Regions from separate parts of the Methylobacterium sp. WL12 genome, predicted to be linked through region 3. Evidence: predicted binding sites of a transcription regulator. Region 3 holds the regulator's gene; each other region holds the start of a gene.
The links. The regulator PhoB, encoded in region 3, activates phosphate uptake and scavenging genes when phosphate is short. The targets are predictions, from matches to a motif close to TGTCATNNANCTGTCAT.
Positions count from the first base shown of each region.

Region 1 (2,197 bases), on a different contig from region 3:
GTCGGGACGTTGAAATTAACTCGCTCGCAGCCAGAGAGAATATTGCATTCAGTCGGGCGGGGCTGGAACGCCCACCGCGGGCGGTCGCCGGGTCTCCTCGGCGAGTTCGGCCGGTCCGCGGCTCGCTGGTCAGCCGGCCGGCGCCGTGTCATGGGCTGAAGCCGTGACCGATCATCCCGACGCCCTCCCGGCCGCAGGCGCGGCCTTGTCATCCCCAGGCGCTCCCCTGCCGACCGAAGGCGCGGCCAGCCTCGGCTGGTCCGACTTCTTCGAGGACCAGCGCACGCCGGACGAAGCCGGATTCGCGCCGATGCGGATCGCCCTGGTCCACCGCTCCCGCCTGACCGCCCTGTCGACCGCCGGCCCCGTCGAGCTGCTCCTGCCCGTCCACGCCAGCACCGGCGACGTGACGGTCGGCGACTGGGTCCTGGCCGACCCGCGGACCCTGACCCTGCACCGGCGGCTGTCGCGCAGGACCGTGCTGCAGCGGCGCACCGAAGGCGGCAAGGTCCCGCAGGTGGCGGCCGCCAACGTCGACACCCTGTTCGTCGTCACCTCATGCAACGCCGACTTCAACCCGGCCCGCCTGGAGCGCTACCTCGCGCTCGCCAACCAGGGCGGCACCGACCCGGTGATCCTCCTCACCAAGGGCGACCTGACCGACGACGTCGAGGCCTACCGCCGGCAGGCCGCAGCGCTCCAGCGCGGGTTGTCGGTGGTCGGCGTCAACCCGCGCAGCCCGGACGCCGCGGCGGCGCTGGCGCCCTGGTGCGGGCCCGGGCAGACCGTGGCGCTGGTCGGCTCGTCCGGCGTCGGCAAGTCGACGCTCGTCAACACGCTGGCCGGGCCCGGCCAGGACGCGCCGCAGGAGACCGGCGCGATCCGGGAGCACGACGCCAAGGGCCGCCACACCACGACGGCGCGCTCGCTGCACGCGATGGCGGGCGGCGGTTGGGTGATCGACACGCCGGGGATGCGCACGCTCCACGTCAGCGACGCCGCGGAGGGGATCGAGACGCTGTTCGCCGAGATCACCGAGCTGGCGCCCGACTGCCGGTTCCGCGACTGCACCCACGCCCACGAGCCAGGCTGCGCGGTGCAGGCCGCCATCGCCGAGGGCGCCCTCGACCCCGATCGCCTGGACCGCTGGCGCAAGCTCGTCGAGGAGAACCGCGACAAGACCCCGGCGACGGCGCCCCGCCGCCCGCGCAGGCACTGAGCGCGCGACCGGTCTTCAGGCTTTCGGGGAGTCGTAACCGCGCCGTCCCGGGCGGATCGGCCGTCCGTGCGCACGGCGTCACCGGACCGTCATGCGCGGTGCCTATCCGAAGGCGGCCGAACTCCGATCGCCGTCGAGATCCATCATGTCCGATTCCGCCAGCCTCACGCCGCCCCGGGTGGGCGCCGAACCGCGGCGCGCCTCGGACCCGACGCTCGATCGCGGCATGCATCCGGGCGGGATCATCGCCTTCCTGCTCGTCCTGGTGGCGGGCCTGGTCTACGCCGTCGTCAGCCTGATCGCCGACATGAACGCCGTCGGCCAGTCGCCGCTGGCGATCGGCGCCTTCGTCCTCCTCGGGCTCGCCCTGCTGATCGCGCTCGCCTTCGAGTTCGTGAACGGCTTCCACGACACCGCCAACGCGGTGGCGACCGTGATCTACACCCACTCGATGCCGCCGCTCGTGGCGGTGATCTGGTCGGGCGCCTTCAACTTCCTCGGGGTGATGCTGTCCTCGGGCGCGGTGGCCTACGCCATCGTCACGCTGCTGCCGGTGGAGCTGATCCTGCAGGTCGGGTCCGGCGCCGGCTACGCGATGATCTTCGCCCTGCTCATCGCCGCGATCATCTGGAACCTCGGCACCTGGGCCTTCGGCCTGCCGAACTCCTCCTCGCACGCGCTGATCGGCTCGGTGATCGGCGTCGGGCTCGCCAACCAGCTGATGGCGCCGGAGGGCTCCGCGACCTCGGGCGTCGACTGGGCCCAGGCGCTCGGCGTGTTCAAGGCGCTGCTGTTCAGCCCGCTCATCGGCTTCGTCGCCGCGGCGCTCCTGCTGCTGGCGCTCAAGTTCACCGTGCGGCGCAAGGACCTCTACGAGGCGCCGAAGGGCGACACGCCGCCCCCGCTCTGGATCCGCTCGCTGCTGATCCTGACCTGCACGCTGGTCTCGTTCTTCCACGGCGGCAACGACGGCCAGAA
Region 1 covers NZ_VRUW01000005.1:24,707-26,903, forward strand. The annotation lists gene rsgA (ribosome small subunit-dependent GTPase A) at 206-1,219, shown strand; gene FV226_RS03535 (inorganic phosphate transporter) at 1,365-2,197, shown strand, end outside.
Region 1: FV226_RS03535 (inorganic phosphate transporter) is a predicted target of PhoB. The motif match lies at 1,296-1,312, and genes of this name have one in related genera.

Region 2 (2,197 bases), on a different contig from region 3:
TCTTGGGCCGCGTCACCGTGGCGGCGCAGCCGGCGGGCGCGCCGACGAGCGTCGCCGCGTCGGGCGCCTCCGACAGGCCGAAGAAGACGAAGTAGGTCGGGTCGTAGACTTCGAGCGCCAGCACGCCGCGCCCCTGCGACGGCGGCGTCTTCAGCGGCAGGCGGAAGCTCAGGGTGAGGCTGTCGCCCTCCATCGCCATCCGCGGCTCGACCGGGTCGGCGAAGGCCTGTTCCTTGCCGCCGACCTTCAGCTTGGTGAAGTAGCCGAATTCGGCGAGGTTGCCGGTGTTCTCGGTGGCGAGGGTCTGCAGCTCGTCCGGCGTGAGCTTGCCGTCCTTGTTCGCGTCCAGCCCCTGCGTGACGAAGGCCGTGTAGGCGGCGTCGAACGTCCAGACGTTGCGCACGGCGACGACCTTGCCGTCGGCGTAGGCGATCTCGGCCTTTGCCGTCACCCAGACGTGCGGATGGGCCGCGGCGGGCAGGGTCGCGAGCGCCAGCAGCGCGGCGGCGAGGGCAGGACGAAGGATCGCGAGATTCGGCTTCATGCGGGTCGGACGCTCGCGGCGCTGAGGTGAAGGATCCGTTAAGCGCATGTCTTGTCGGCATCCGCTGGGGCGAAAGCGAGGCGAACCGCAACGGGGAAGTCCCGCGGGAGGCGACGCCGAATCCGATGTCGGCCGGGCGCCCGGCGGCATCGTCGTCATGGCCTTGGCGACGCGATCGTATTACCCGGGCGAACCAGATGTCGGCCGCCCGCGCCCGCCGGGTCCCGCGCCATTCGGCGCGACCGTCATCCAACCGTCACGACGGCGTCGCAGGCAGGCGCCGACCCACTACGCCAGAGGCACGCCATGGACTTCCACCGCCGATTCACCGTGCTGATGTGCGCGCCGGCCTTCGATCCGGACGACCTCGAAGGCGTCCGCGTCGCGCAGATCGTCACGGCGGTCGAGGGCCGCGGCTTCGAGGTGATCCGCGCGCGTCGCGTCGAGGACGCGGCGATCGCCGTCCAGACCGACGCCGCGATCGGCTGCATGGTCGTCGACTGGGGCAAGCGCGGCCTCGACGGCAAGGCGGCGTCGCTGATCGACATGATGCGCCGGCGCGGGCTGGAGATGCCGATCGTCATCCTCGTGCGCCGCAAGCGCCTGGAAGACATCCCGGTCGAGTTGCTCGACTTCATCGACGGCTACATCTTCCTCGCCGAGGAGACGCCCGAGTTCATCGCCCGCGGCCTCGTCTCCCGCGTGACGCAGTATGCCGAGACCCTGAAGACGCCGTTCTTCGGCGCGCTCGTCGACTACGCCGAGAAGGGCAACCAGCTCTGGACCTGCCCGGGCCACAACGGCGGCATCTTCTACAACCGCTCGCCGATCGGGCGGATCTTCGTCGAGCATCTCGGCGAGGCGATCTTCCGCGACGACTTGGACAACTCGGTCCTCGACCTCGGCGACCTGCTGACCCACGAGGGTCCGGCGTTGAGGGCGCAGAAGGAGGCCGCCCAGATCTTCGGGGCGGAGAAGACCTACTTCGTCCTCAACGGCACCTCGGCCTCGAACAAGGTGGTGCTGGGCTCGCTGGTGGCCGAGGGCGACCTCGTGCTGTTCGACCGCAACAACCACAAGGCGGCCCACCACGGCGCGCTGATGCTCGCCGGCGGCATCCCGATCTTCCTCGAGACCGACCGCAACGCCTACGGCCTGATCGGCCCGATCTACCACGAGGCCTTGGACGAGCAGGCCATTCGCGAAAAAATCCGCCGCAACCCGCTGGTGGAGGACAAGGAGGCCTGGCGCCGCGAGCGCCCGTTCCGCGTCGCGGTGATCGAGCAGTGCACCTACGACGGCACGATCCTCGACGCGCAGGGCGTCGTCGAGAAGATCGGCCACCTGTGCGACTACATCCTGTTCGACGAGGCCTGGGCCGGCTTCATGAAGTTCCATCCGCTCTTCGTGGGCCGGTTCGCCATGGGGCTGAAGGGGCTCGACGAGACCTCCCCCGGCATCATCGCCACGCAATCGACCCACAAGCAGCTCGCGAGCTTCAGCCAGGCCTCGCAGATCCACACCAAGGACGGTCATATCCGCGGCCAGACCCGACGCGTCGAGCATCGCCGCCTCAACGAGAGCTTCCTCGTCCACGCCTCGACCTCGCCGTTCTACCCGATCTTCGCCTCGCTCGACGTCGGCGCGCAGATG
Region 2 covers NZ_VRUW01000001.1:146,488-148,684, forward strand. The annotation lists gene FV226_RS00700 (DUF1007 family protein) at 1-544, opposite strand, end outside; gene FV226_RS00705 (Orn/Lys/Arg decarboxylase N-terminal domain-containing protein) at 851-2,197, shown strand, end outside.
Region 2: FV226_RS00705 (Orn/Lys/Arg decarboxylase N-terminal domain-containing protein) is a predicted target of PhoB. The motif match lies at 788-804, and genes of this name have one in related genera.

Region 3 (2,197 bases):
TTCCCGATCTACGCCACGGTCGCTTGGCTGGTCTGGGTGCTGGCCCAGCAGGTCGGGCCGCAGGGCCTGCTCGCCGCGCTGATCGGACTGGTGCTGCTCGGCTTCTCCGCCTGGGCGTGGGAACTCGGCCGCGACGCGCGCCCGGTGCGGGCGCAGCTCGCCCGCGGCCTCGCGGTGCTCGCCGTCGTCGGCGTGGCGGCGCTCGCCCTCACCCTCGACCGCGACCGGATCGCGCCGGGCGCCCAGGCCAGGGCCGAGGGCGTCGAGCCGTTCACGCAGGCGCGCCTCGACGCGCTGCTGGCCGGCGGCCGGCCGGTCTTCGTCAACATGACCGCGGCGTGGTGCATCACCTGCCAGGTCAACGAGCGCACCTCGCTCGGGACGGCGGCGGTCGGCGCAGCGATGCGCGCCCGCGACGTCACCTACCTCAAGGGCGACTGGACCAACCAGAATCCGGAGATCACCCGCCTGCTCGAGCGCCACGGCCGCAGCGGCGTGCCGCTCTACCTGCTCTACGCAGGGCCAGGCGAGCCGACGGTGCTGCCGCAGATCCTCACCGAGGGCACGATGCTGAGCGCGCTGGACGCCGTGACGGCGACGGGCCGCAGCGCGGGGCTCGACGGCGCGGGAACGAAGGTGCCCTAATCTTCGCCCGAAAACGTCTCGTCGAAGGCGTAGCCCGAGCCGCGGACGGTGCGGATCGGGTCGGTTTCGCCGGTGCGGTTCAGGGCCTTGCGCAGGCGGCCGACATGCACGTCGACGGTGCGTTCGTCGATGTAGACGTCGTGGCCCCAGACGCCGTCGAGGAGCTGCTCGCGGGAATAGACCCGGCCGGGGCTCTGCATCAGGAATTCGAGCAGCTTGAACTCGGTCGGCCCGAGATGGATCTCGCTGCCCGCCCGGCGCAGGCGGTGGCTGTCGCGGTCGAGCTCGATGTCGCCGGCCTCCAGGAGGTTCGCGACATGGGTCGGCTTGGCCCGGCGCAGCAGCGCGCGGACCCGGGCCAGGAGCTCCGGCACGGAGAACGGTTTGACGATGTAGTCGTCGGCCCCGGTCCCGAGGCCGCGGATGCGGTCGCCCTCCTCGCCGCGCGCCGTCAGCATGATGACCGGCAGGGACGCCGTCTCGCGCCGCGCCCGCACCCGGCGGCACAGCTCGATTCCCGAGAGGCCGGGCAGCATCCAGTCGAGCAGGATCAGGTCCGGCACCTGCTCCTGCAGGCGCAACTCGGCCTCGTCGCCGCGGGCGGCGGAATCGACCTCGAAGCCCTCGGCTTCGAGGTTGTAGCGCAGGAGGGTGGTGAGCGCCTCCTCGTCCTCGACGATCAGGATCCGCGTACGCATGCAGGGCACTCCCGGGCGGGCCGCCCGACTTCCTTGGCCGCCGTGAGACGCCGACAGGCGTCTCAGGCGCCGGGCGTCACCGTCGCGTAGTTCGACGCGTCGTTCTTCGGGCGGTCGCCGGCGAGGTTCTCGCCGGTGGCGAGATAGTGGATCGTCTCGGCGATGTTGGTGGTGTGGTCGCCGATGCGCTCGACGTTCTTGGCGCAGAACAGCAGGTGCGTGCAGAACGAGATGTTGCGCGGATCTTCCATCATGTACGTCAACAACTCGCGGAACAGCGAGTTGTAGAGCGCGTCGATCTCGCCGTCCCGCTCCCAGACGTTGTGGGCCGCCGAGATGTCGCGGCTGGCATAGGCGTCGAGCACGTCCTTGAGCTGCTCCTGCACCAGGTCGCTCATGTGCTGCACGCCGAGCACGATCTTCTGCGCCTGGGCCTGGTCGCTGATCGCGACGACGCGCTTGGCGATGTTCTTGGCGAGGTCGCCGATGCGCTCGAGGTCGCCCGAGACGCGGATCGCCGAGATCGTCTCGCGCAGGTCGATCGCCATCGGCTGGCGCCGGGCGATGAGCAGCACCGAGCGTTCCTCGATCTCACGCTGGAGGGTGTCGAGGCGCTTGTCGGCGAGGATCACAGCCTGGGCGAGCTGGGTGTCGCGGCGAACGAGGGCGTCGGTCGCCTCGGTCATCATCTTCTCGGCGACGCCGCCCATCTCGGAGATCGAGCGGCGCAGGTCCTCGAGGTCGGTGTCGTAGGACGTGACGATGTGGCCGGGCATGGGCTTGGTCCTCGATCGATCCGTATGCGGCTCAGCCGAAGCGGCCGGTGATGTAGTCCTGGGTCTGACGCACGGTCG
Region 3 covers NZ_VRUW01000052.1:9,862-12,058, reverse strand. The annotation lists gene FV226_RS17965 (protein-disulfide reductase DsbD domain-containing protein) at 1-645, shown strand, start outside; gene phoB (phosphate regulon transcriptional regulator PhoB) at 642-1,343, opposite strand; gene phoU (phosphate signaling complex protein PhoU) at 1,406-2,119, opposite strand; gene pstB (phosphate ABC transporter ATP-binding protein PstB) at 2,151-2,197, opposite strand, start outside.